3 regions of the Actinoplanes sp. 13 genome follow, and region 3 is predicted to be linked to each of the others. Evidence: riboswitches for the same ligand, from Rfam matches in the RefSeq annotation. Region 3 holds a riboswitch; each other region holds the start of a gene.
The links. A riboswitch is a leader RNA that binds a small molecule or an ion and turns the genes downstream of it on or off. The one in region 3 is predicted to bind cyclic di-AMP.

Region 1: it holds a riboswitch for cyclic di-AMP, as region 3 does, so the genes downstream of both, AC0NH5_RS27590 (transglycosylase family protein) here and AC0NH5_RS40135 (C40 family peptidase) in region 3, are expected to answer to the same signal.
Region 2: it holds a riboswitch for cyclic di-AMP, as region 3 does, so the genes downstream of both, AC0NH5_RS33780 (transglycosylase family protein) here and AC0NH5_RS40135 (C40 family peptidase) in region 3, are expected to answer to the same signal.

The regions. Positions count from the first base shown of each region.
Region 1 is NZ_JBVYOQ010000016.1:139,387-148,731, reverse strand. Features, by position in the region: gene AC0NH5_RS27615 (aspartate/glutamate racemase family protein) at 1-428, opposite strand, end outside; gene AC0NH5_RS27610 (DNA glycosylase AlkZ-like family protein) at 457-1,551, opposite strand; gene AC0NH5_RS27605 (GNAT family N-acetyltransferase) at 1,692-2,300, opposite strand; gene AC0NH5_RS27600 (hypothetical protein) at 2,463-2,603, shown strand; gene AC0NH5_RS27595 (saccharopine dehydrogenase family protein) at 2,701-3,933, opposite strand; cyclic di-AMP (ydaO/yuaA leader) riboswitch at 4,127-4,290, shown strand; gene AC0NH5_RS27590 (transglycosylase family protein) at 4,275-4,856, shown strand; gene AC0NH5_RS27585 (YybH family protein) at 4,913-5,278, opposite strand; gene AC0NH5_RS27580 (LysR family transcriptional regulator) at 5,349-6,221, shown strand; tRNA gene AC0NH5_RS27575 (tRNA-Arg) at 7,432-7,504, opposite strand; gene AC0NH5_RS27570 (hypothetical protein) at 7,860-8,108, shown strand; gene AC0NH5_RS27565 (ABC transporter ATP-binding protein) at 8,192-9,345, opposite strand, start outside.
Region 2 is NZ_JBVYOQ010000025.1:99,854-109,198, reverse strand. Features, by position in the region: gene AC0NH5_RS33795 (GNAT family N-acetyltransferase) at 1-654, shown strand, start outside; gene AC0NH5_RS33790 (MurR/RpiR family transcriptional regulator) at 651-1,265, shown strand; gene menC (o-succinylbenzoate synthase) at 1,262-2,368, shown strand; cyclic di-AMP (ydaO/yuaA leader) riboswitch at 2,520-2,697, shown strand; gene AC0NH5_RS33780 (transglycosylase family protein) at 2,696-3,244, shown strand; gene AC0NH5_RS33775 (alpha/beta fold hydrolase) at 3,312-4,139, opposite strand; gene AC0NH5_RS33770 (transaminase) at 4,152-5,516, opposite strand; gene AC0NH5_RS33765 (beta-propeller fold lactonase family protein) at 5,540-9,345, opposite strand, start outside.
Region 3 is NZ_JBVYOQ010000041.1:40,062-49,406, reverse strand. Features, by position in the region: gene AC0NH5_RS40140 (sensor domain-containing phosphodiesterase) at 1-863, opposite strand, end outside; cyclic di-AMP (ydaO/yuaA leader) riboswitch at 1,235-1,359, shown strand; gene AC0NH5_RS40135 (C40 family peptidase) at 1,366-1,929, shown strand; gene AC0NH5_RS40130 (L,D-transpeptidase family protein) at 1,997-2,824, opposite strand; gene AC0NH5_RS40125 (DUF2269 domain-containing protein) at 2,935-3,453, opposite strand; gene AC0NH5_RS40120 (hypothetical protein) at 3,450-3,614, opposite strand; gene AC0NH5_RS40115 (TetR/AcrR family transcriptional regulator) at 3,717-4,319, shown strand; gene AC0NH5_RS40110 (substrate-binding domain-containing protein) at 4,338-4,646, opposite strand; gene AC0NH5_RS40105 (hypothetical protein) at 4,769-4,894, shown strand; gene AC0NH5_RS40100 (heavy metal translocating P-type ATPase) at 4,954-7,053, opposite strand; gene AC0NH5_RS40095 (sensor histidine kinase) at 7,137-9,345, opposite strand, start outside.

The sequences.
Region 1 (9,345 bases), on a different contig from region 3:
GCCGCTGTGAGCACCACCGGAACGCCGGCACGGTCCGCGCTCGCACGCAGCAACTCCAGTGTCGGCTCCAGCGTGGACTCCGTGGTGACCAGCACGCCGACGCGCCCACCGGCAGCGACCGCAGCCTCCGCCATCGGCCGGTCCGCGCGCAGCACCGGCACACCGAGCGCCGGGGCAGACTCCTCCGCCACGGCCCCGATCGTCGAGCAGGTGCACACGATCACCCTGGCACCGCCGGCGACGAGCTCGCTGAGCCGGTCGTGGACGCGTGCGGCCAGCCCCGCGGTCAGACCCGCGGCGCGCGCGTCGGCCAGCAGTTGTTCGTCGACCAGGTGCCGCGCCGCCCGCTCCGGGGCCAGCTCCTCCACCAGCCGCCCGAACGTCGTGACATGCACCTCGGCCGTGTGCAGAAACCCGATCGTCGCCACGCCGCAGTCTGGCACACCGTGCCGCTGATCACTCGAACGTCACGACGGCCTCCGGAACCTCTCGGGCGCGAGCCACCTCGGCGGCCTCGGCCTCGACGCGCCGGCGCTGGGCGGCGCTCAACGAGTCGAAGGTCGTCACGGTCAGATCCACTCGTTTCCGCCCGGCCATGCGCGCCCGCCACACCCCGGCGAACTCGCCGTCGACCAGCAGCACGCCAGGATTGCCCAGCGACCGCCACACCTGTTTCTGCCGCTCCCGGTCCGGCAGCAACACCGCCCGATCGCGGGCCTGCAGCAATGGGTCCATGGCCGGCAGCCAGCGCACACCCCGCGGGACAGCGGCGGCCTCCACCTCGGCGACCGCGGATTCGGGAAGCCAGGCTATCCGCCCGTCGACCCGCACCTCGGTCAGCGAAGCCGGCCACACCTTCCGGATCTCCGCGGTCGAACTGCCCAGATAACCCGCCACCTCGGCCGGGGAGGCCGGCCCGAGGAACCGCAGATAGGTCTCGATCAGCCGGTCGACGCCCGCGTTCTCCGCCGGGATCGCCGGTGCATCCGGCAGCGGGCCGAGCAGTGCGTCCCGCCCGCGGGACAGCACCTCCACCCCGCCCGCCAGACCGGCGTGCTGCCACACGTTGCCGGCGATGTGCCGCGCCCCGCAGCCCCGGCAGTCGTAGGTCAACTCGGCGGGCACCCGCCGGCTCACCTCGGTGCTCGCCGCACCGCGCGGCATCGGCGCGGTCACCACCTCGCGGAACGCTTCGGCCGTCACGGTGAACGCACGGATGCCGAGCGGCACCCCGTCGGGGATCTGGGCACTGTTGATGCGGGCTCGGGCGTCGGCCTCGGAGACCGGCCACAGCTGCCGGACCAGGGCGGGAACGTCGGACCGCCGGTGCAGATGCGGAGCACCGCGGGCGGCCCAGACGGTGATCAGGCGGTCGTCGGTGAAGGCCGCGCTGGTGCGTGCGGCGAGGGCGACGTGGGCGGAGCCCGGCGAATATTCCTGGATTCCCAGGTCGAGCACCGGAAGGTCGGCGGGCGGCGCACCCGAGCGATCGGCCAGCCCGAGGGCAGCGACCCGGTACGCCATTACCTGTGCCCGATCCACGCTGATCATCGGCACTCCTCCCGATGCGGCTCCAGTGCTTCTGTGCGGCTCGTGTGCTTCCGGAACAGTCCAAATGCATGTGGTGCGATTCAGGTGCTTCCAGAACAGTCCAAATGCACGTGGTGCGATTCAGGTGCTTCCGGAGCGGTTCAAGTGCGACGACCGTACCGCCGGGATGCGACATTTCTTCGCCGTTCCGGGCGGGTGCCGGATCTCCCGTCGACGTACTCCCAGGTCGCCAGCCGTGTCGGCCCGTACGGACCCTCCTGATGGATCATCGGCTCGCCGGTCAGCCAGTAACCGCACCGGCGCGCCACCAGGGTGCTGGCAGTGTTCGCCGGGTCGATGCGCAGCAGCAACCGGCGTAGTCGGAGAGTGCTGCACGCGTACCCGGAAAGCATTGACAAGGCGGCCGACGCGAGGCCGCGCCGCCGATGCGGGCGACCCACCAGATATCCCAGCTCCGCCTCGCGGAGGTCGTTGTCGACGCCGAAGAGCAGCACCTCGCCGAGTGGGCGCCCGCCGTCCTCGGTGATCGCGAGCTGGATGCGGCTGCCGTTCGTGCGGCCCTGGTAGGCGCGTTTCAGATAGGCCTGGCCGGACTCCGCGTCGAACGGTGACGGCATCGGCGTCCAGCGCGCGATCTCCGGCTCGTCGAGGAGCTCGACCAGGTCGGACAGGTCGTCGGATCGCCACTCGCGCAGCACGATGCCGGTTCCCGACAACCTCAGCGGGTAGGGCAGAGGGGCGGCGGTCACGTCAGAATCCTGCCCATATGGACGTGCTTGCGGCTAGTGGGGATGCGCTGAACGGTTGTTGCCGCCAGCCGGTCCAAAGGCCGATTTCGCTCTTGAGCAGCCGCGTTTTCCCAGCGGCTGGAGGGCTTTGCCGTCTTTGCCGGATCTTCGTGCCTGGCCGGTATGACGTTCCTCAGCGAGCCGGAGGTGCGAGCGCTCGTCGACGGGCTCGAGGTTCTGCACTGGGATGAGGAGGACGCGCCCGGACCGGCCAGCAGCGGGCCGAAGCACTGGCACGTCTTCCACGTCATCGCCCGCCGGTGACCCCAGCGACTCGCAAGCCCGTGCCGCGCAGCGTCTCGCAAGCCTGTGCCGCGCAGCGTCTTGCGCGCCGCCCGGTGACCTCGCGCGCCGGTGATTCTCAGGCGCTGAGCCGCCGGGCGGTGATCTCCATTCCGGCTGCCCGCAGGCGGTCCACCAGCGCGTCTCCGATACCCGTGGCCGGTGTCAGCACGCCGCCTCCGAAAGCCGGCAGCCGATTCCGGTCGAGAACCAGCGCCAGCGCCGACTCGCCGAGCATGATCGCGGTCGCTGCGTACCCCGGGTCTCCTTTCGCCCGGAAGCGTGCCGTGTAGCGCGACCCGTCCGTCGTGGTGGTGAAGATGTCCATGGTGAAGCGCCCGTTCTGCTGGGTCTGCTCGCTCGGGCCCGAACCCGGTTTCGGCAGCACGCGGTCCAGCACGAACCGGGTCGGCGGCAGCGCCCAGCCGAGGATCAGGCCGCTCATCGCCAGCTTGGTGGCGTGGGCGACGAGCGCGGAGCCGACCCGCAGCACCTCGCGGTAGCGGAACCGGCGGCCGTACGCCCAGCCCTGCAGGGCGTTGCTGCGCCGCACCACACGGGTGTTGTAGGACGCCATGACGAACGGCGCGAGGTGCCCGCGCACGCTCGGATCCACCTCGGACGGGGCGAGAGTCAGCATGTCCGGCTGCCGGCCCAGATCCGGTTCCGTGGCCCGGTCGGGACTCAGCGAGTACGGGCTGGCGCCGATCTTGCGCAGTCGCTGGTCCTTCTTCATGACGTCGACCTGGTGGCGCATCGAGTCGATCGTGCCGCCGCTCACCCCTCCCCGCATGCTCGTCACCACCAGCGTGGTGTCCGTCAGTTCCCCCGCGTTCTCGGCCTGCACCTGCTGATGCAGCACGTACACCCCGATGTCGGACGGGATCGAATCGAAACCGCACGAATGCACGATCCGTGCCCCGGTGCGCTTCGCGATCTCATGGTTCTCGTCGATGCTGTTCCGTGCGAACAGGACCTCGCCGGTCAGGTCCACGTAGTCGGTGCCCGCTTCGGCGCAGGCGTGCGCCAGAGTCCGGCCGTACTTCGCGTAAGGGCCGACAGTGGTGATGACCACCCGCGTGCGGCCGGCCATCGTGGCCAGCGCATCCACGTCGCCAGCATCCGCCACGATGATCGGCCAGTCCACACCGAGGCGTGAGCGAACCGCCTCGAGCTTCTCGGCTGAGCGCCCTGCCAGCGCGATCCGGACGCTGGCCGGGGCGTGGGCGGCGAGGTGCCGTGCCGTAAGGACACCCACGAAACCCGAGGCGCCGTAGACGATGACGTCGAGGTCACGCTGTTGATCGCTCATGAATGCCGATTGTGCACCGTCACCCCTACTCGCGGGTAGCTCTAAAGTTTGCCGAGTTAGACCCACAAGAGGGGATTTGAGCCGTTAATTTGGGATCACAAGGTCACCTATCCCCGTGTAAAGGCTTGGCCGGCGTCGTCGGCCGGTGACCACCGTAGGCAGTCCGCAGTGGCGGACACCGTGGCCGGAACGCCGAGTCCAGCCGCCGACCACGGTCGAGAGAAAACACAAGGCATGGAGCGGGGGACCCAAGAGTTCCTCGGCGCTGATGCGCCTCGGGGTGAAGCCGCGTCCTCGCGGCCGGGCACCTCTGCCCGAACCCGACAGCTGACCTCGCAGGCGTGGAGGACAAGTTCATGATGCAGATCAAAAAGCGGGTTCGTCATGCCCTCGGCGTCGTTGCCGTCGGGCTTGCCGGGGCTGGAGCCGTCGTGATGCTCGAAGCCCCCGCCGCCGCCACACCGTCCCCGCGTTTCAGCGTCAACTGGGACGCGATCGCCCACTGCGAGTCCGGTGGGAACTGGAGAATCAACACCGGCAACGGCTATTACGGTGGCCTCCAGTTCAGTCGCGGAACGTGGCGAGCTTACGGAGGCACGCAGTACGCGAGGACCGCCAATCTGGCCACCAGGGCCGAACAGATCACGATCGCCGAACGCGTACTGCGCGGCCAGGGCATCGGCGCCTGGCCGCACTGCGGGAAACGCCACGCATACAAGCCGCAGCGTGCGTCCACCGTGCGGCGGTCGTCACCCACCGCGAGCGGCAACACCCGCGTTCACGTGGTGCGCCCCGGCGACACCCTCGCGGGCATCGCCAACCGGTATGACGTTCCCGGGGGCTGGCGTGCCCTGTACCGGGCGAATCAGGGTGTGCTGGACAGTCCGCATCGTCTGTACGCAGGTCAGCGGATTTCTCTCTGACTTCGGGTCGGCCTGCGGGGCGTCGTCCCACCCCGCAGGCCGGCGCGCCTGCCGCATCACCGCTGCGGCTGGACGAACTCCGGCTGATCGAGCACCCGCAGCCAGCTCCCGTCCGGCTGGCGTCGCGCCACCTGGGCCCGCGCCCCCGACCCGTCCTTCGGCGGCGTGGACGTCAACGCCAGGTCACCGCTGATCAGCGTGGGCAGCGGATCCTCCGGCTCAAGCTGCGGCATCTTCGGCAGCAGCTCATCCCACAGCTCCCGGATGGCCTGACGCCCTCGCGTCTGACTGCCCGGCGGAAAGGCCATCACGGCGTCCTCCTCGTAGAGAAGGGCGAGACCCTCGGCGTCTTTCGCGTTCGCACGCTCCACGAACAGCCGGGTCAGATCCTCAGGTTGCTTCGCCACATCACGATCGGTCATGTCTCCACCCTGCCGTCGGCGCAGTGAGAAGTCCAACGCATAGTTCTCATGGCATCTACAATCTTCGCTCATGGATCTGCGACAGTTGGAATACTTCATCGCAGTCGCCGAGACGGCCAACTTCACCCGCGCCGCCGAGCGCGTGCACATCACCCAGTCCGGGGTGAGCGCCCAGATCAAAGCCCTGGAACACGAGCTCGGCACCCGCCTCTTCGACCGCAGCGGCCGCACCGCGAGACTCACCCAGGCCGGCGAGGTCGCTCTCCGTCACGCGCGCGCCGCCCTCGACGCCGCCGCCGACCTCCGCGACGCGATCGACGACGTCAACGGCCTGATCCGCGGCCGTCTCACGATCGGCATGGTGATCGGCTGCGAGGTGGCACCCCTCTTCGACGCGCTCGCCGCCTTCCACCGGGACCACCCCGACATCGAACTTGAACTGGAGGAGGCGAACTCCGACACCCTGGTCGCCGGGGTGCGCTCCGGAAATCTCGACATCGCTCTGGTTGGCCTCGCCGGTAAGCCCCCGGAGCATCTGGCGGCCCAGGTGATCGCCACAGAACGCCTGGTCGCCCTCACTCCACCAGACACCGAGGCGGCGCGCCGGGGGCGATTGGCGGTGACTGGGCTCTCCGCGTACCCCATCATTTCTTTGCCCGTGGGAACCGGCATCCGCAACGTTCTCGACCAGGCCCGCGCCGCGCTCGACATCAATCCGGCGGTCGCCCTCGTGGCCACCTCACCGGACACTGTCGCCGGCCTGGCCCGGCGCGGCCTGGGCGTTGCGGTACTCAGCGAATCGATGGCGGCGGCCTACCCCGACCTGGTAACCGTCCCGATCGACGACATCGAGATCCCGGCGCTGCTGGCCCTCGTGTGGCAGGACCGCGGCAGCCCGGCGCTGGCGGCTTTCCTCCGCCACTGCCGCGAGGCCTTCAGCTAAAACTTCTCCTGGTACGGCCAGTGCAAGTCCGTTCGGTCCGCTGCGAATTCTGCGGCCGCCGCCGCCCGAGGCCCGGAACGGACAAAGCCGAGCGGCCGGGGCGTCAGGCGCCGCCCGGTGGTGACGAGCCGCAGAGCTCCGAAGACCAGGGCTGGTACCGGGACGCAGGCAAGGTCCCATCCGCAAGAGACTCTCAGTCGGACGCGGTCGGGTAATGCTTCGACATCAACTTCACCTTTACGGCAACCATAGATATCGATAGGGTCAAGCGTCGATGCAAGATCGGTTTCCGGCGTCGAAAACTCTCTATGTCCGTCCCCAAAGGAGAGAACGTGACTAAAAGGGTATCCCGGCCTCTCGCCATCGCCACAGCGCTCGCAGCCGCCGCGTTCGGCGCGTTCGCTGCCCCAGCGCCGGCCTCAGCGTACTGGAGCTGCGGGCGAGCCGCTCCGCCGGACCTCGATACCAGCGGTAACCACTACAACCACAACTACTCCGACGTCTGGACGTACGTCGGCTCCAGCACCCGCTGCGCGCAGAATTCTTGGCTCCAACGCAGCTTCAACCTCGACTATCACTGCTGGGCTCATGACTACGACAACCCGAGCGGCAAAACGTGGACCTACGTTGTCGTGGTCGGTTCTCCGGCCAAGCGTGGCTGGATCCCCGACACAGTGTTGAATGATGGTGGGTCCTCGATTCAGTGTCCGGGCGCCTAACACGAATCTCGATGCGGCTCCGGACAGCAACAATCCGAGCGGCGACGAACGGTGCAGATAAGAAGCGGGTACCGGCTCAGAGGTAAGTAGCCGCCCGCGTGGGCGAGTAAGGGCTTGACCCCTGCCGAGTCGTGTCGCCGATCTTCACGAGTTCTAGGTACCGGTCCATGAGCTGGTGGACCGTCGCCCGGGTCTTCGGGTTCTCTGCTCCTCACGCTGATTCAGCAGACGCGTCAGCGCCTTCTGCGCGTCGCGGGCCGCCGTCGGCCCGGCAGGGATCGTCTCGGTCAGGTCGTGCCGGCGTCCGGTCAGCGGATCGGTGCCCGAGTGCACCTTCCCCCGTAGGGAGCCGCTGGGAAGCTTCTCGATGCGGCCACGGTCACGGCCCGCGGCACGGGACCCACCTGCCATGACGTTGACGGCAACCGGTTCGTGCCACGAACCGAACCACGCGACCGGCTCAGACGAGCCGATCAAGGCTGTGACCTGGGTGCCCCCGGCAGGAATCGAACCTGCGACACACGGTTTAGGAAACCGTTGCTCTATCCCCTGAGCTACGAGGGCGCGAGGCTCAGGATAGCGTGCCCACCGTTGACCACGGGTGACCACCGGTACCCACGCGTGCCCAAACGCCGTCACCAGCGGCGTCACGCCGCATGCCAGGCTGGCGGAGCGCATCGGGAGCACGCCGACGGCTAGCCGGCGCGGCCACGCCATGCGTGCCCACTGCTGACCGCAAGTGACCACGCATCCCCCAGCCACGACCCCGTGGATTTCCAGGCCGATGTGAGTTCTGAGACGGCTCACCCCGGCATGGCGATATGCATTCTGACCAATCTCCGGGTACGACCCGTCATCGATAAGGACCGCAGTGACCGAGCGGACCGCGCATGTCGGACCGAGGTGGAATCATGACAGCATGACGCCGGAGCAGCACGCCATACGCGCAGAGGAACTCGTTGCAGAAGCTGAGCAGCTGTACGCCGACCTCCGCGTCGACATCGGGAATGCCGGTGACGTGGACCGAACCGGGTGGGAATTCCTCGACACCACTGTGCGGCTCGGGCAGCTCCATGCCACCCTCGCGCTGCGACCGTCACCGCCGCGGCACGTCCCGGCCGACGACATCCTCGACTACGACGGTAAGCCGCAACGGCTGGACCCGTAGAAGCCTGAAAGGGTCATAAGTTCGCTTTAGGGTATTTCATATTCACCCTGGTTTGAGCTGCGCCGAGTTGGACTCGATTAAGACTATTTGTGATAACCGGCGGCCTGCAGGTGGAACAGTTCGGCGTAGTGGCCGCCGGCAGTCATGAGGTCTTCGTGGCTGCCGAACTCGACCAGGCTGCCCTCACGCAGGACGAAGATCCGGTCTGCGTGGCGGACGTTGGCCAGGCGATGTGTGATGAGGATGGTGGTCTTGTGGCCCTGCCGGTCCTGGATGGCCTGGAAGAGGGCGTTCTCGGCCCGCGGGTCGAGGGCCGAGGACGGCTCGTCCATGATGAGCAACTCCGCGTCTCGGAAGAAGCCTCGGGCGGCGGTTATCCGTTGCCACTGGCCGCCGGAGAGGTCCTGGCCCTGGGCGAAGGTGCGGTCGAGCAGCGTGTCGTAGCCGTACGGTAAGGCTTTGATCATGTCGTTGGCGACGGCCAGTGTTGCGGCGGCCTCGATGCGCTCGGGGGTGGGATCGCTGGCGGCGTCGCCGATGGCGATGTTCGTGGCGGCGGTGAGGGGCCATTTGTGGTACTCCTGGGTGACCACCGCGATTCGGGAGCGTAGCGCCTCGTTGTCCCAGTCCTGCAGGGGGACGCCATTCCATTCGACTGTGCCGTCGGTAGGGGTGCGGAGAGCGGCGATCAGGGCGGCCAGCGTGGTCTTGCCCGAGCCGTTCTCGCCGACGAAGGCCACTGTCTGTCCGGCATGGATGGTCAGGTTCACGTGGTTCACGGCGGGGGCAGTGCGGTCCGGATACCAGAGTGAGAGCTTGCGAACGGTGAGTTCCTGGAGAGTGGGCGGGGTGCCGCACCCGGCGCCGGGTTCGGGCAGGTAGGGGGCGGTGCGGCTCATGAAGCTGGTGTATCCGTGGAAGAACTGGCCGTTGGCGTAGATCCGGTCGATCTGCAGGGTGATGGCGGTCAGGGCGCGCTGAGCCGCCTGGATGGCGATGACACAGGTAGCCGCGGCGGCCAGTGGGATGCGGCCCTGTACCAGGAGGTATGCGAGCAGGACGTAGACCCCGCCGGTGGCAAGGCCGCTGACCGCGGCGCCGATGCTCGTGATGGTGGTGACCCGGCGGGCCAGACTCAGCTGGATGGTTGTCTCGGCGCCCATCACTTGGTCGAACTGGTGGAACAGGAACCGGCGCAGGCCGTAGGAGCGCAGCTCCAGCGCCGACTCGCGCTCGG
Region 2 (9,345 bases), on a different contig from region 3:
GACGGCCTCGCTGAGTGGACGGCCGCCTCCGCCCTCTACCGCTCGGTCTTCGGATATACCGCCCCGGAGTGGGGGCTGAGCCCGCGCCTGCTGGCCGCGCTCGGCGAGAACTCCGGCACGGTGCTCGGCGCCTTCGACGGCGGCGGCGAGCTCATCGGCTTCTGCTACGGCTTCTGCGCGGTCGAGCACGGCGAGGTCTACCACTACAGCCAGGCCGCGGTGGTCGCCCCCGGCGCGCAGGGCACGGGCGTCGGGCGCCTGCTCAAGACGGCCCAGGCCGCGGCGGCGCGCCGCACGGGTGCGGGGTCGATGCGGTGGACCTTCGATCCGTACGCGCTGCGCAACGCCCATTTCAACTTCACTGTGCTCGGGGCGACCGGAATCAAGTTTTTGCCCGACTTCTACGGGGAGGCCGGCACCGACCGGGTGCTCGTCACGTGGGATCTGACGGGCGCGTGCTCAGGTCGTACCACCGCGGTTCAAGAAGTGACCACGACGGCCGGTGCCGGGACCGCCGCGCCGGACCCGGCAGATCGCGCCCGGCTGCGACAGCAGCTGATCGACCGCTTCGCCGCCGGCGGCAGGCTGACCGCCGTGCGACGGTCGCCGGAGGTTGCCGACCGGGTGGTCTACGCGTTCGAGGGAGTCCGATGACGAGCCCGTTCGAGCGGTTCGACCGCAACGTGCAGCGCCGCTCCGCGCGGGTGCTCAAGCAGCGGGTCCTGGAGCAGCAGCGTGCCTCGTTCGACAAGGCGCTGGCCCGGGCGGCCGAGCAGGACGCGATCGAGCGCGCGGCGGCGCTGATCGTGTCGGCGCGGCGGCGGTATCTGCTGGGTTCGGGCAAGTCGCTCGGCTACGCGTCGCTGCTCGCGGCGGATCTCAGCGCCGGGCTGTCCGGGGTGCATCTCGTCGACGGGGTGGCGCTGCGCCCGCTGGACGTGCTCAGCGACATCCGGCAGGGTGACCTGCTGATCGCCGTGTCGATGCAGCGGTACGCGCGGGAGACCGTGGACGTGGCGGCGGCGTACGCACGGCACGGCGGCGCCCTGGTTCTGATCACGGACGCCGAGGACTCGCCGTTGGCCGGCGGGGCCGCGGCGGTGATCGTGACCGGGACCGAGACCGCCTCCTACGCGAGCTCGCCGACATCGGTGGTGCTTGCGCTGCACCTGCTCGCCACCCTCACCATCGCCAGCTCCAAGGGGGCCGGTCGCCGACTGCGTGAGCGTGACGCGCTCGCGGGGGAGTTGGGGCTCTACACATGATCCGCATCGAGCACGTCGAGCTGCGCCGAGTGCGGCTCCCGCTCGTCCATCAGTTCCGGACCAGCTCGCACGCCAAGCGGGAGCTGGAGCACATCCTGGTGGTGCTGCGGGACTCGCAGGGGTCAGCCGGCTGGGGGGAGATCGCCTCGCCGAGCGGGCCGTTCTACTCGGCGGAGACGGTGGAGAGCTGCTGGGCGGTCGCGCGGTCGTTCCTGGCGCCGCTGGTGCTCGGGACGTCCTGGTCGCACCCGGCGGAGCTGGCGGCCGTGCTGGCGAAGGTCCGGGGCAACCAGTTCGCACGGGCCGGGTTCGACATGGCGGCCTGGGCGCTGTGGTCGGCGCGCGAGGGGGTGCCGCTGGCCCGGGCGCTCGGGGGCACCCGCACCCGGGTGGCGGCGGGCGTGTCCCTGGGCATCGAGCCGACCATCGATGATCTGCTCGCCCAGGTCGCTGCGCGCGTGGCGGAGGGCTATCGGCGCGTCAAGCTGAAGATCGCCCCGGGTTGGGACGTGGAACCGGTCCGCGCGGTCCGATCCGCTTTTCCGTCCGTGCCTGTGCACGTCGATGCGAATGGAGCCTATCGCGCTTCTGATTTCGCCGTCTTTCGTGAATTGGACCACTGCGGACTGCTGATGATCGAGCAGCCTTTCGCGCCGCGTGACTTTGTGACGCATGCCGCATTGCAGAAAACGGTGGACACGCCGATCTGCCTGGACGAGTCCCTCGAAGAGGTGGACGACGTGGTCACCGCGCTGCGGCTCGCAGCCGGCCGGATCCTGAATCTGAAGGTCTCCCGGATGGGTGGGCTCACCGCGGCGGTCCGCGCTCATGACCTCGCCCACTCGGAGGGTGTCCCGGTGTGGTGCGGCGGGATGCACGAGTTCGGCATCGGCCGGGCCGCGAACGTCGCCCTCAGTGCCCTGCCCGGCTTCACTCTTCCGTCCGACGTGTCCGGTTCTGATAAGTATTACGCCCGTGATGTCACCACGCGGCCGATTGTCTGTGTGGATGGTTTCGTCGACGTTCCGGCGGAGGCGGGGCTCGGCCGGGAGGCGGATCTGGAGTTCCTCTCGGCGCATACCGTCGATCACCTGAAGCTGTGAATCCGGCTTCTCGGGAATAAGCCGTTTTGCCCGGTGCTAACAAGATCAAAGCGGGCAAATATTGAGAAGGAAGTCACTATCCCGGGTGTAAAACTTGGCTTTCGGCGGCCCGACGTGGTTACCGTCGTGCCGTCCCGCAATGGCGGGCACCGTGGACGGACCGCCGAATCCCGCCGCCGGCCACGGACACGAAACTCAGGCGGGAGCGGGGGACCCAAGTTTTTCGGCGCGTGAATTGTCCGCGTCTCGGGGTGAAGCCGTATTTTTCCACGGCCGGGCCACTCTGCCCGAACCCGACAGCTCACCTCGTAGGCGTGGAGGAAATCCATGTCTCGTATCGGTAGACGAACGCGCCTTGCCCTCGGTCTGGCGACCGTGGCCGTGACCGGAGCGGGCGTCCTGCTCGGCCCGGCACCGGCCTCCGCGGCCCGCCAGGTCAACTGGGACGTTGTCGCCAAGTGTGAGTCCGGCGGCAGGTGGCACATCAACACCGGCAACGGGTATTACGGCGGCCTGCAGTTCAGCCGCAGCACCTGGCTGGCCAACGGTGGCGGCAAGTACGCCCCGACCGCCAACCGGGCCACCAAGGCCGAGCAGATCAAGGTCGCGAACAAGCTCTACAAGAAGCGGGGCCTCAAGCCCTGGCCGACGTGCGGCAAGAAGTCCGGCGTCTACAAGGCCACGAAGGCCGCGAAGAAGAAGGCCGTGGTCAAGCCCAGCGGCAAGGTCTACGTGGTCCGCTCGGGTGACACGCTCGCCTCGATCGCCAAGAAGTACAAGGTCAAGGGCGGTTGGCGGACGCTGTACCGGCTGAACACCGACCGGCTCGACAGCCCGAGCCTGATCTTCAAGGGTCAGCGCCTGCGCCTGGCCTGACCGTTCCCGCCCAGATCAGTGTGTGAAGTTCGGGCTCGAATCGAGCCCGAACTTCACACACCTGACGTCAAGCGCGGGCCAGCCACTCCAGGGCCGGGACCGCCTCGGTAGCCAGCACCGAGATGTGGCCGGCGCCGGCGACGATCCGCAACTCCGCCCCGGGGATGCGGTCGGCCAGCCAGCTGCTGTGCGAGCTCGGCACCACCGCGTCGGCGCCGCCGTGCACCAGCCGGACCGGCGCGGTGATCGTGGCCGGGTCGAAGCCCCACGGTCCGGCGTTCGCGAGGTCGTCGTCGATCAGCGGGGCCGGGCCGCCCGCCGTCGCGGGCTCCACCACGCTGCCGAACCAGCCCCAGTCGCCCTCCAGGGCCGTCCAGTCGTCCGGGGTGAAATCGGGTTCGCCGTCGCCCCCCGCCGCGTGGGCCTCCTTGGCCGCGCGCCCGGCGGCGGCCGCGCCCAGCGACGCCAGACCGGCGGGGCCCATGCCGGCGAACCAGTCGAGGCCGGTCGCGCCGAACGGGGCCAGACCGGAGATGCTGACCGCCGCAGTGACCCGGCCGGGCAGCAGCGCCGCGCAGGCGAGGGCGTGCGGGCCGCCGCTGGAATGGCCGAGCACGGCGAACTGCCGCACGCCGAGCCGGTCGGCGACGGCGGCCGCCAACCCGGCGGCGGAGGCCATGTCGCGGCCGGGCGCAGCCGTGGAGCCGCCGTAACCGGGCCTGTCGTACGAGATGAACCGCACCCCGAGCCGCCGCGCCGCCTCGAACAGCGGGCGCGGCGGGACACCGACGTTGGGTGTGCCGTGATGCCACATGACCACCCGGTCGCCGTCGCCCCACCCGTACGCGTGCAGGATCCGCCCGTCCGCGGTGCTGACGTCAGTCTCGGTGATCACCCGGAGACCGTCTCACGTCAGCTCGCGCAGCGCCGCCCCGAAGACCTCGTGGTGCCGGGCCACGTCGGCAGCCGAGGTGTCCGGGCACATCAGCGCCATGTTGTGGAACGGGGTGAGCAGAACGCCCCGGTTGGCCAGGTAGACGTGCAGGAAATCCTCCAGCTCGGGGTCCGCGATCGCCGCCGACTCGGTGCCGGTGCGCGGGGCGGGACTGGTGAACCGGTATTCGACGCGGGCGCCGAGACGGCTCACGGACCACGGTAGGTCGTACCCCGCAATGATCTTCTCCAGACCGTCGGCGAAGGCCGATGCCGTCTCGATCATCGTGGCGAACGCGGCGTCGGTGAGCACGTCCTGCAAGGTGGCCCGCGTCGCGGCCATCGACACCGGATTGCCGGCCAGCGTGCCGCCGACCCCGCCCATGTCCACCAGGTCGAGATCGCCGCGCCCGCTGAGCGCGTCCGCGAGCTGGGCGCTCAGGCCGTACGCCCCGACGGGCACGCCGCCACCGATCGCCTTGCCGATCGTCACCACGTCCGGATCCAGGCCCCAGAACGCGGTGGCGCCGCCCGGGCCCGCCGAGAACGTGTGCGTCTCGTCGTTGATCAGGTACGTCCCGTACCGCCGGGTCAGCTCCCGCACCCCGGCCAGATATCCGTCCTCCGGCAGCACGATGCCGATGTTGGTCAGCGCCGGCTCCATCAGCACCGCCGCCACGTCACCGTGCGCCAGCTCCCGCTCCAGCATCGCCAGATCGTTGAACTCGGCGACCCGGCTGGTCACGGTCACGTCGACCGGGGCACCGACGTTGCCCTCGCGACTCTGCCCGAGCCCGTCCGGGCCGACGACGATCAGCGACTCGTCCACCGAACCGTGATAGCAGTAACTGTTCACCAGGATCTTCGGCCGGCCGGTGACCGCGCGCAGCAGCCGGATCGCCCACCGGTTCGCGTCCGTCGCGGTCAGCGCGAAACTCCACGACGGCAACCCGAACCGGCGGGCCAGCTCGGCGCCGGCGATCGCGGCGTCCTCGGTCGGCAGCATCGTGCTCAGACCGCCCAGCTCACCGAGGCGGCGGGTCACCGCGGCCACCACCGGCGCGGGGGAATGGCCGGCCATCGCGCCGGTGTCGCCCAGGCAGAAGTCCACGTACTCGTGGCCGTCGACGTCGGTGATCCGGTTGCCGCGGGCCCGGTCCAGATAGATCGGGAAGCCGGCCGCGGTCTTGTTCATCCACGTCATCGGTACCCGGCCGAACAGGTGGCCGGCCGCTTCGTAATGCGCCTTCGACCGCGGCCGCTCCTGGGCGAAGGTGGCCCGCTCCCGCGCGGCGAGCTTCTGCAGACGGGCGCGATCGACGCCGGAATCCGTTGCCATGGCGAGACGTTAGCAGGGAATTCTTACTCCGCGGTTGCTCGAAGAACGGTAACCGAACGGCCGCGACCATCAGTGACGTAAAGCCGCTTACCGTCCGGTGAGAGCGCGACGACCCGGGGACTGTCGCCGACACGGACCGTCGAGACCACCTTGCCGGCCCGTAGATCGATCACCGAGACGGTGTCCGAGCCCTCGTTCACCACGTACGCGTGCCGACCGTCCGTCGACGTGATCACCGCCTGCGGCTCACGGCCGACCGGGATCCGCTGCAACCGCCGCATGTCCGCGGTGTTGAAGACCTCCACCGTGTCGATGTCGTAGTTCGTGACGATCAGCGTCTTCCCGTCCGGGGTGACGGCGATGCTGTGCGGCGAACGCCCCACCTTGATGTTGCGGGTGACGACGCGGTCCGCGGTGTTGACGACCGAGACCTGACTGGACTCGTGGTTGGCGGTGTAGGCCACCTTCCCGTCCGGCGAGAACGTCACCCAGTGCGGGTTCGGCGGCACCGACATCCGGGCCGCCTCGGTCAGCGTCGCATCGTCGTAGATCTCCACCCGGGCGCCGTTGTGGATCGGCACCCAGATCTGCCCGTCCGGGGCCACCGCCGGCTCGAACGGCCGCGGACCGGTGCGGATCGTCTTCACCACCGACCGGTTCCGGGTGTCGATCACGGCGAGGCCGTTGCCGGTGAAGTTGCTCTCGAACATCGACACGTAGAGGCGGCCGCCGTCCGGGGAGACGGCCAGGAAACGGGGCGTGTTGGCGACCTTCACGACGGAGACGGCCTTAGACCGCAGGTCGACGAAGTGCACGTCCTTCGAGTTCTGGTCGGCGATGTAGGCGGTGCGGTTGTCGGGGGAGACGGCGACGCCCTCCGGCTCGCGGCCCAGCTTGATCGTGTCGACGACGGCGGGCCTGGCGATCGACGCGACCGCGGCGGCGGTGGTCGCGGCCGGAGGCGGCGGGTTGTCCGCCGCGGGCGGGACTGTGGCGGGGACGGACTGCTGCGGGGCGGCGTCGGGCGTGGGGGTGTCGTCGTCGCCGCCGAGGGCCAGGCGGGCGCCGATGTAGGTGCCGCCCGCCAGCAGCAGGACGACCAGCAGAATCGCGGCGATGCGGCCGGTGCGGCGGCGGCTGGGCGGGCCGGGATCGGGGTACGCCCCGGCTGCGTGCGGGGCCTCGCCCGGCGGGGTGCGGGGCCAGTCTGTGCTGCCGGGTTGCGACTGGGGCCAGTCGGCGTTGCCGGGCGTGGTCCGCGGCCAGTCGGCGTTGCCTGGCCTCGCCTGTTGCCACTCTGGGCTGCCGGGTGTCGTCGTCTGCGGCCACTCTGGGCTGCCGGGTGTCGTCTGCGGCCACTCTGGGCTGCCGGGTGTCGTCTGCGGCCACTCTGTGCCGCCGGGCTTCGTCTGGGGCCAGTCGGTGGCGGCGGGCCAGGCGGCGGCAGCGGGGGCGGTGGCGGCCGGCCAAGCCGGCTGCTGCGGTGAGGTGGGTTCGGCGGCCGGCGGCGTGGCCTGCCAGGGATCGACCGGGCCGCCGGACGTGGGCCACGGGTTGGTCTGCCCACCGGCGGCGGGCCACGAATTGGTCGGAGCGCCCGAAACCGGCCACGGGGTGGGCTGCGCGCCGGATGTGGGCCGGGCTTCGGTCTGCTCGCCCGGGGTGGGCGGGGCTTCCGGTTGCTCCCCCGCGGTGCGGGAGGACCACGGGTCGGCGGGGGCACCGGAGGTCGGCGCCGGGCCGGACCGGGCGCCGGAGGTCGGGATGGCGCTCTGCCAGGGCGTGTCCGCGGGCGGGCGGCCCGCGCTGGGCCCGGTGCCGGACAGGGCACCACTGGTCCACGGGTCGGCCGGCGTGGCGGAGCCCGGCCACGGGCTGCCCGACGTCGGCGCCGGACCGGCCGCGGGGGAGTGCGCCGGACCAGCCTCGGGGGAGTGCGCCGGACCGGCACCCGGGAAGTGCGCCGGACCGGCCTCCGGAACCGCCGGGATGCTCGCGGCCGGCGGAGCCGCCGGCTCTTCCGGTGCCGGCGAGCTCTCCTCCACCGGTGGTGTCCGCTGCGCGGGAGGCACGGCAGGCCAGGAGCCGATCGGACGACCCGGCGCCGACGGCACGCCGGAGACCGGCGGGACGCCGAAGGCCGGTGGAACGCCGAAGACCGGTGGAACGCCGGGAGTCGGGGGCGTGCCGGGATTCCCCGGCGCACTGCCGGAGACCGGCGTAGCACTGCCACCGGACGTCGGCCCGGGGCCCGCCGGGGGAGAACCCATTCCGGCGGGCGGGACGTCGGCGTCCGATCCCGACGGCAGGCGGTGCCGCGAATCCGGTCCGTGCTCCACGCGGTCGGGCGTCGTACTCCACGGGTTTCCGGAAGCACCGGCAGCCGGCGGCCAGCCCGGTGCCGCCGCTGTCCCGGCAGCCAGACCTCCGGCTGCGCCGGCCGCGGCGGCAGTCGACGGCCAAGGGCCGGCGGGTTCCGGCGTCTCACCGGGCCACAGGTCCGAGGACTCGGCCGGCTGATCCTCGACCGGTTGGCGCTGCCCCGGAACCGCGGGCCTGCCCGAAGCGACCGACTCCTGCACTGCGGACGCGTAACTTCCCGCATGCTCGTCGACCGCTTCAGGCGGTGTTTCACTGTCTCCAGGAGCCACCGGCGAAAGCGCGGTGGACGGCATGTTCGGCCCGGCCTCCACCGGGTGGGCCTCCGCAGGGCGGGCCTCCGTCGGGCCGGGGTCCGTCGGGCCGGGTTCCGTATTCGCCGGTCCCGGAGACTTGCTCACCCACCCGAAGCCGCCCGGAGTCGCGCCGGGCCACCCACCGGCAGTCGGCCAGGCCGTCTGCGGAGCACCGGCAGGCGGAGCCGGTGGCGATTCGGCGCCGCCCCGCGAGGCCGCCGTTCCAGGCGCTTGCGCGCCGGAGTCCCCGGTGGCCTCGTCCGGCCCGGGCTCGGGTGGCGGCTGCGAAGACATGTTGGCTCCAATGCCGGGTGCCGGCTGCGGGGAAACGTCGGGTGCCGGCTGCGGGGAAACGTCGGGTGCCGGCTGCGGGGAAACGTCGAGGACCGGCTGCAAAGGGACGTGGGGTGCCGGCTGCGAAGGACCACCGACCGCCGTCGGCGCCCCCACCGGAAGCGGCCCGGGCCACGGCCGCAACGGCGGCGGGTCCACCACCTCAGCGGCGGGTATCACCGGCGGAGCCCCCGGCGGGAACGGCCCACGCCGCTCCACCAGGCTCTCGGCATCCGCAACGCCGGGCGGCACAGGCCCGGGCACAGCGACCCCACCCGCGATCGCCGCAGGTGCCGCCCCGTTCATCCCCGGCGTAGGCCGCCACCCGCCGGTAGCCACATCGAAATCGTCCGAGACTTCGCCGCTGACCTGGAGTTTCGCTGTCCCGGCCGGACCGTCCAGGGTGATCGTCCCCTGCAACCGCCCCACCGTCGGGAACCACGAGATCCGCAACACCCCACCCTCCAGGCGGGCGTGCAGGCCGTCGGCGTCGCTGCTCACCGCGGACGCCGCCCCCAGCGGTGGCCCCTGCACCGGCACCTCCGCGGCCAGCTGCCGGGTGCCCGGCGCGACCAGGCCGAAGTCCAGCCCCGGCTCGGCGATGCGGATCGAGGTGCGGCGCAGCGCGGCCGCTGCCGCCGCGGCCACCCGGCCCTCGCCGGTGGTCATCCGGCGCAGCGTCGCGCGTGCCTCGACGGCGCGGGAAAGATCATCGCCGGCTGCTGCCGCGGCGAGCTGGGCGATCAGCGCCATCTGGTCGCTTCCCTGGCGTTTGACCCTCGAGAGGTACGCCTGACGACCGGATCCGAACACCCACTGCC
Region 3 (9,345 bases):
ACGGCACGCAGCTCCAGGTCGGCGCCGAGACCCACCTCCCATGCCTCGGCGAACCACACGTCCGGCGGCCGGTGCGGCTCGGCGCTGAACCGGGCGAGGGCCTCCATCCCGGCGATCTGCTGCCGGTCCAGGTCGGCGATCGGCTGCAGCACGACCTGCATCGCCTCGGGGTCACGCATCGCCTGCTCGATCCGGGTTCGCGCGGTCTCGTACCGCTGGCGCCGCTCGGCATCGGCGACGTTCACCTTCGTCTCGGCCGTGACGTCGGCGGTGAAGCCGCGGTACGCCACCACCCGCCCACCGCTGTCGCGGACGGCTGTCACGGTGCTGCTCAGGTGTCGTACCGAACCGTCCTGATGTGTCGCCCGGGTGAGCCAATCCTGCCGGCCCGCGTCGTCGGCGCCGCGGACCTCGCCGGCCTCGTCGATCACCTCCAGCACGCCGCGCCCGAGGAACTCCCCGGCGGGACGGCCCAGCAGGACGTCCACACCGTCACTGGCGTAGGTCAGCCGCATGGCCGCGTCGGTCTGCCAGACCCACCCGTGCGCGGTGTCGACGGCATCCGCGAACGCTTCCGCGGCCGCACGGGCCCGCGCCGCGAGCAGACGCTGGAGCCGCACCAGCCGAACGGTGGCCATCGCCGCGAGCGGTAGCCAGGCCACACCGATCAGCCCCAGCCATTCGTCCGGCTCCGGCGGCCCGCCCTCGCGAATGCTGTCCCACCAGTCCCACACGTACGAGACCAGGGAGATCAGCATGCTGGTCGACAACACCGCCACCGCGAACGAGACCACCCGGCGGGCGTGCAGCATCAGCGCCGCGGTGTCCTTCCCCGCGCCGTCGGCCGGCGTGTTGAACCTCATACCGGCCTCATCGGCGACCGGCGGAGGCGGATGAGGACTCGGCGCACCGGGCACCTCGGGGCCCGCGCCTTTCGTATGTTCTGCTTCACAGCGAAATGTCACCGCACGTGGCCCCACCAATCCCGTGCGCAACTGAACTCTTCGCGACGCCCTTCCAAAACGGACACCACCCTCTTGTTCGGTTACGCTGAGTGAGGTCCGAGCGGGGGCGATCAAGCTCAGATGTTGGCTATCAAGGGTGTGCGGCGGGCACACGCTCACCGCTCGTGACGATCCGGACCACGCCGAGCCCTGCCCCGGTCCGACGACACGAACCTGCGCGATCACCATCAGGCAGACGGGGGCAGGGACGGGGGAACCATTTCCGGTCCTCGAACGGCAGGCCGCATGCTGGCGGCCGGCCGGAGGACCTCGGGGTGAAGCCGCTACCCGCGGCCGGGCAATCCTTCCCGCCCGAACCCGACAGCTAACCTCGCAGGCGTGCCGGAGGGATTCCTTCACCGTGCACGAAAGCAACTCGAGCCGGCGCCCGCGCAAGCTGAGCACCGGCGCCATCGCCCTGTCCGTCGGTCTCGGCCTGTTCGCCGGTGGACTGGGCGCCCCGCAAGCCTCGTCGGCAGCCGTGGCGATCGCCCCGGCCCGGGCACTGACGCAGACCACTGTCTCCGTCAACCGCCCGGTGGCAGCCAAGAAGGTCGCCGTGAAGGCGAAGGCGGCCGGCCAGCGCGTCATCGCCGAAGCCGCCAAGCACAAGGGCAAGCGGTACAAGTACGGCGCGTCGGGACCGAAGCGTTTCGACTGCTCCGGCTACACCATGTACGTCTACAAGAAGGCTGTGGGCAAGAAGCTGCCGCACAAGGCCAATCTGCAGCAGCGGTACGGCAAGGCCGTCAAGAAGTCCAAGGCGCGGGCCGGCGACCTGATCGTCATCCGTAGCGGCTCGCGCGGTACCCACGCGGGCATCTACGCCGGTGGCGGCAAGATGTGGTCGGCGCCGCGCACCGGCAAGACGGTGACCAAGCACAAGATCTGGAGCCGGAACTACGTCGTTCGGCGTCTGGCCTGATCGGCGGCGGGTACGGCCGGGCGGCATCTCACGCCCGGCCGTACCCGTTCTGCCACAAGGGCAGCGCTCAGGTGCCTGGCCGCCGGCCGAAGGTGCGCACCGTCGTGCCCAGGCTCAACAGGTCGTACATGGCGACGGCGTCGCGATGCAGCAGGTTCACGCAGCCGTGCGATCCGCGCCGGGCGTCGTGCAGATAGCTCGTCGTCTCATGGAAGCCGATCCCGCCGACGAACCGCTGCCAGTACGGCAGCCACACCGCGTACGGGTCGGACCACTCCCGCTTCGCCCGCTTGTTGATCCGGTAGGTGCCCGCCGGGGTGGCGTGCCCCCGGTAACCGGACCGGATGACGGTCGGCCCGGCCACCACGCTCGTGCCCCGCAGGACCCACACCGTCTGCAGGGTCAGGTCGACACAGGCGGTGACCTCCCCCGCCGGACGGCATCGGCGCCGTCGATCCGGCGTGGAGCTCGCGGTGATCCGGCGGGCCACGTCGGCGGTCGTCGCGTCGGCCTGCCCGCCGGCCGGCCGGATCCCGAAGCGGCGCTGGAAGGCCCGGATCGCGGCGCAGTCCGCGGGCGACTGCCGGCCGTCGACGGTCACCGGCCCGTAGGCACCCAGGCTGCTGAGGTCTTCCTCGATGTCACGCTGCCACCGCCCGGTGGCGCACCCCGTGCTCGACGGCGCGGCGGCCGGCGCCTGCGTGCCCTCCGAAGACGGCTCCACCGGCGGGGCGGTGACGACCCTGATGAACGGCGTGCCCGTCATGGCGGGGGCCGCCGCGGCCGGAGCGGCCGTCGCTTCCACGCCGATCAGGTCGGCAGCGCCGGTGGCGGTCGCCAGGCCGACCACCGCCACGACGCTCGCCAGCAGTGCTACAGCGCCGGATACGGCCATCAACGACTCCCGCGGTCTCGAACACTGCCGACCTCCGTGGGATCGGCCGGCTCCGCCGGTGGTTGCGCTGATCACCGGGAGTAGTTCCGGTGCGAATGCCCGTCGAGCGATCAGCGCCCGCGCTGGGCCGACCCGGTGCGCGTCACCTGCCGGTACCCCCAGGGGGTTGTTCCGCGCGGCTTGTAGACCGAGAGCACAAGGGCGACCAGCAGCAACACGGCAGCCGCCGCGGCGTGCAGAGCCGGTGACAGCGACCGCGGCACCGCATCTTCTCCACCGGCCGCTCGCGACAGGTCGGCCAGCGCCGTCAGGGTGCCCAGGTAGAGCACCAGCACCCCGACGGCGAACACGTTGAGCAGCAGCTTGATCAGGACCCAGTAGTGGCGGGTCAGACCCCACGACGTCGCCAGCGACTGGATGACCCCGGTGACCAGGGCCGCGACACTGAACGGCAGCAGAACCGCCCGGGCCAGCGGCTCCATCACCAGATTGACGCCGCCGGTCACGGCAGGATCGGTGGCCGTCACCGCGACCACTGCCAGAGCGAGCGAGGCCACGATCGCGCCGAGCCAGCCGACCGACGCGGCGATGTGCGCGACCAACAGGGCCCGGCGCAGTGCGGGCCTCACCGTCGGGCGCCGTACGACCCGGCGGCGGAAGGTCCATGCCGCCCGGGACCGTGACCGGTCAGCAGGAGCACCACCACGGCAGCCACGATGAGCGCCGCCACGACGGCGGTGATCTTCACCCAGCGTGGCACGGCGGGCTCGTCCGATGGGTGCTGGCTCATGGTGTCCTCCACGGCGCTGACGGCATGCAGACGATTTTGCGATACAAAGTGTCTACGCACAAGACAATCCGACGTAGTAAGGGCCACGCGTATTGTCGACGGGTGCCGAAGTTGTGGAACGACACCGTCGAGGAGCACCGGCGCACCGTGCACGCGGCCATCCTGGACACCACGGCCGCGCTGGTGTCCGAGCGCGGCATGGCCGCGGTCACGATGTCGGAGATCGCGCAGCGCACCGGCATCGGCCGGGCCACGCTGTACAAGTACTTCAAGGACGTCCAGGCGATCATGGTCGCCTGGCACGAACGCCAGGTCGGCGAGCACCTGCGGCAGCTCGGCGCCACGGTCGCCGGATGCACCGACGCCGGGGAGCGGCTGCACTCGGTCCTGACCGTCTACGCCGAGCTGTCCGGCACCGGTCGTGACCATGCCGCGCACGGTGCGGTGCCGCTGCACCGCGCGCCCCACATGCTTGCGGCACAACGCCAGGTGCACGGGTTGGTCACCGAGGTGATCGAGGCCGCCGCGGCGGCCGGGCTGGTACGGACCGACGTACCCGCCGCCGAATTGGCCACGTACTGCCTGCACGCGCTGACCGCGGCGGCCGCGTTCCCGTCACCCTCGGCCCGTGATCGGCTGGTGGCGGTCACGATCGCCGGGCTGCGGCCCTCGCCCGGCCGGGGGGAACCCATCGCTGTCGGCTGACCGGGGGCGGGGCTCCGGTCAGCGGGTGCTGTCGCGGGCCACCAGGTGGGCAGTCGGGGCCTGATAGACAGCGGGGGCGGCGCCGGCCATCGCGTCGAGCAGGGCCCGGGCCGCCAGCTCACCGATGCGGCCGACGTCGTGGCTCATCGCGGACAGCGGCGGCACGAACTTCAGGCCGCGCGCGGTGGCCTCGGCCTCGATGCCCTCGCGGCGCAGCTGGGTGTGCACGAACGACATCGGGCCGCTGATGTGCACGATCACCTGGTGTCCGCGCTCGGCCAGGAACCGGATCACCTCCCGGGCGAAGCCGGCGTCGTCGGTCCCCACCGTCGGCAGGCCGGACGCCGGAGCCCGCCTCGCGCAGCGTGGTCCACGCCGGCGGCGCCTGCCGGCCGAACTCGGCGACGAACCGCGGCAGCGTCTCCAGGTAACAGCGCGGTCGAGATGACGTGAAGCGACTGACCGCGTACGCCGCCAGGGTGCCGACCGCGACCGTGCCGGTCAGCGAGACCACCAGGATGATCGTGGTGTTGACGAAGTTGGCGAGGTTGAGCCAGTTCCGGGGCGGGTTCTGACCACCCGCTGTGTGAAGTTCGGGTGCGGTCCGCACCCGAACTTCACACACTGGTGGCCGCTAGTGGGCTGCCGGGGTCAGCTGGACGCGGCGAAGCAGTTGGGCGTTGGCCGCCACCACGATGGTGGAGGCGCTCATCAGCACCGCTCCGACCGCCGGGCTCAGCGTGACCCCGGCCCAGGCCAGCACCCCGGCGGCGAGCGGGATCGCGATCACGTTGTAGCCGGCTGCCCAGGCCAGGTTCTGAACCATCTTGCGGTAGGTGGCGCGCGACAACCGGATCACCCCGGTCACCGCGCGCGGGTCCGACGAGGCCAGGACGACGCCGGCCGACTCGATCGCGACGTCGGTGCCCGCGCCGATGGCCAGGCCGACGTCGGCGCGGGCCAGCGCCGGAGCGTCGTTGACGCCGTCGCCGACCATCGCCACCCGCAGTCCGCGAGCCTGCAGATCGGCGACCGCCCGGTCCTTGTCGGCGGGCAGCACCTCGGCGAACACCTCGTCCACGCCGGCGCGGAACCCGAGGTCGGCGGCGACCGCCTCGGCCACCGGCCGGGCATCCCCGGTGATCATCACAATCTTCGCGATGCCGGTACGGCGTAGCTGCTCGACCGCCTGCCGAGCCTCGGGCCGCACCTCATCCTCCAGCGCGAAACCACCCAGCACCCGCGCCGCGCCACCGGTGTCGAGGCGCAGCAGGTGCAGGACGGCCGCACCGCGCCGCGACCACTGCTGCGCCTGCTCCTCGAGTTCCGCCGGGACCTCGGCGCCGAGCTCGCGGAGCAGCGCCGGGCCACCGACGGCGTACGTGACGTCGTCGACGACCGCCTGCACGCCGCGGCCGGTCAGCGACCGGAACCGGGTGGCCTCCGCCGGCCGGCCGCGGTCACGGGCGGCCGCGGTCAGTGCCCGGGCCAGCGGGTGCTCGCTGTCGGCCTCCACCGCACCGGCGAGGCGCAGCACCTCGTCGCCGGTGAACCCGTCGGCAGCCGCGATTGCGGTGACGGTGTGCGCGCCCTTGGTCAGCGTGCCGGTCTTGTCGAACAGCACCGCGTCGACGGTGCGCATCCGCTCCAGCGCGAGCCGGTCCTTCACCAGGATCCCCGCCTTCGCCGACAGCGCCGTGGACAACGCGATCACCAACGGGATCGCCAGGCCCAGCGCGTGCGGGCAGGCGATCACCAGCACCGTCACCGTTCGGACGACCGCCTGGTCGGCGTCACCGAGCGCCCACCAGACGGCGAACGTCAGCACCGCCGCCGTGGCGGCGATATAGAAGAGCATCGCGGCGAACCGGTCGGCCAGCGCCTGGGCGCGGCCGCCGGCCGCCTGGGCCTGGGCGACCAGGCGGCCGATGCCGGCCAGCGCGGTGTCGTCGCCGATCGCGTCCACCCGCACCCGGATCGCGGAGTCGGTGGTCACCGTGCCGGCCACCACCCGGTCCCCCACCGCCCGGCCGACCGGCCGGGACTCACCGGTGATCATCGACTCGTCGAGCTCGGCCGTGCCGTCGACGATCCGCCCGTCCGCCGGCACCCGCGCTCCGGACCGCACCAACACGGTGTCGCCGACCGCCAGGTCCGCCACCGGCACCCGCTCGATCTGCCCGCCCGTGGTGAGCCGCTCGGCGTCGTCGGGCAGCAGGGCCGCCAGCGCCGCCAGGGCGCCCTGTGCCTGGCCGATCGCCTTCATCTCCTGCCAGTGACCCAGCAGCATGATGGTCACCAGCGCCGCCAGCTCCCACCAGAAGTCCAGGCCGAACCATCCGAGGCTGGTGGCCAGCGACGCCGCGTAGGCCACCGTGACCGCCATCGAGATCAGCAGCATCATCCCCGGCGCCCGGTCCCGGACCTCGCTGACCGCGCCCGCCAGGAACGGCCACCCGCCGTAGAGGAACACCGCGGTGCCCAGCACCGGGCCGACCAGGCTCATGCCGGGGAAGTCCAGGCGGTAGCCGAACCAGTCCATGACCATGTGGCTGGTCACCACGATCGGCACCGTCAGGGCCAGGCTCAGCCAGAACTTGCGGCGGAACACCTCCGGATCGTGGCCGGCGTGCTTGTCGTGCCCCTGATGCGCGCCCCCACTGTGCCCCGCCTGTCCCGCGTGCCCGGCGTGGTGCACGTCGGCATTGCTGCGCGTGTGTTCGTCGGTCTGCATATCGACCACCTCCACCACCAGCATATACCCCCCAGGGGTATCCGCCAATGATGGAGCGTGCCGGACACGGAGGCGGCACGGCGCTACAGAGGCGGTTCGGTGCGCATGGGCAGCCGCACACACGCAACGGTGCCGGAGGGATGGTTCGCGTCCAGCCGGATCGCCCCGCCGTGCAGCCCGACGATCGTGCGCGCCAGGCTGAGGCCGAGGCCGCTGCCGGTGGTGCCGTGGTGGCGGACGTTGGTGCCACGGAAGAACCGGTCGAAGACCCGGTCACGCTCCTCGGCCAGGGTGCCGATGCCGGTGTCGACGATGCGGAGCTCGGCCACGCCCTCGTCCGTCCCGAGGCTGATCCGCACCTGCCCGCCGACCTCGCTGTATCGGACGGCGTTGGACAACAGATCGTCGACCACCTGCCGCAGACGGCCCGGGTCACCCTCCAGCGTCAGCGACCCGGGGAGCTCGGCGCGCAGCAGGACGCCGGCGTCCGCGGCGGCCAGCCGGGCCGCGGCGACGGCGTCGGCGACGATCACCGCGAGATCGACCCGCTCGACCGTGAGGCCGAGATAGCCGGAGTCCAGGCCGGCCAGGTCGAGCAACGTGTCGACGATCTTCTGCAGCGCCGCGGTGTTGCGGGCGACCGAGCGCACCATCTGCCGGCGCTCGTCGTCCAGGGTTCCGGCGTCCTCCTCGATCATGGTGACGTTCGCGGTGATCGACGTGAGCGGTGTGCGCATCTCATGGCCGACCAGCGTGATGAAGTCGTCCTGAGCGCGGGAGAGCTGCCGGGTCAGCTGCTCGGCACGGCGCAGCGCGACGTACACGCCGATCTGCGCGGCGACCCCGTCCAGCAGCACGGTGAGCAGTTCCTCGTGTTGCTCCTGGAAGCCGGCATAACAGGTGAGCACGCCCAGCAGGGTTCCGCCGTCGCGCACCGGGACGGCCAGCACGGTGTGGATGCCGCGCCGCAGCCAGGCCCGCACCTTCGTCTGCTCGTAGGCGGTCGCGAGGTCGGGGCTGTCGGCGATGTCGGCCACCCACATCGGCCGGCCGGTCTGCCAGACCCGGCCGGAGACGCCGAGTCCGCGCCGTGGAGCCTGCCCGAAGAGGCCGTCCGGGTCGTGGCCGGAGGCGTCCCAGTACCCGGCCGACCGGAGTTGACCGGTCGCCTCGTCGATGAGATACAGCTCCGCACACGGCCAGCCGAGTGTGGTGGCGACGGCCTCCAGCACGGCGGGAACGGCGTCGGTCTCGGTCCGCGCCGTCTTCAAGGCCTCCTGCACGGCGGCGTGGCAGGCGCGGAACCGTTCGGCACGGCGCATCGCGGTCAGCTCGTGCGCCACGGCCACCGCGCCGAGCAGCCGGCCGTCACCGGCGATCATGGGCTGGGCGGTGGTGGCGAACGTGCGGACCGGCTCGCCGGGCGCCACGGTCAGCACGTCCACGCCGTCGACGCGCTCGCCGCGGAACGCGCGCATCAGCGGGGTCTGCTCCCACCGCATCGGCCGCAGACCGGCGTCGTGCAGGATGCCGTCCACCGACGCCGGACAGTCCGCCGGCAGCGGGTCGGTGGGCGAGAGTCCCTGCGTCTCGCGCAGCACCCGGTTCATCACGACGACACGGCCGGTGTCGTCGCAGGCGATGACACCCACCGACAGGCTGTCCAGCAGCGTGGTCAGGAAACTGCTGTGGCGTTCCGCCTGGTCCTCCGCGGCGGCCTGCCGCGACAGATCGGTGAGGAACACACACGCCAGGGCGCCGGCCGCGCCGCGCACCACCGACAGGGAGACACCGGCCGTCAGCCGGTGTCCGTCACGGCGCCGCACGCTGACCCGGCGCAGCACCGGCCGGTCCGGTACGGCGGTGAACAGCCGGTCGAGTGCCACACCGATCGGCTGCCCGTCATAACCGGGCAGCAGGCTCTCGTCGAGGTGCCGGCCACAGACCTCGGCGCGGGCGAACCCGAGCAGTTCCTCGGCGGCCCGGTTGAAACCGACGACCACCCCGTCCGGGCTCACCGCCAGGAACGCCTCCTGCACGCTGTCCAGCAGCGCCGCGCTGTCCAGCGTCGCGACCTGGACTGCCGCGTCCACGGGCGAGGGCGGGCGCAGCAGCTCGGCGATCTCCACCAGGGTCACCAGCTCGTCGTCGGTCCATTGCCGGGCCGCGGTGTCGAAGACGGTCATCGAGCCCAGCAGCTGGTCGGCCTCGTCGCGCACCGGCACGCCCATGAAGGCCCGGATGCCGTGGTCGGTCACCAGCAGATGCCCACGCAATCCGGCGGCGTCGTCG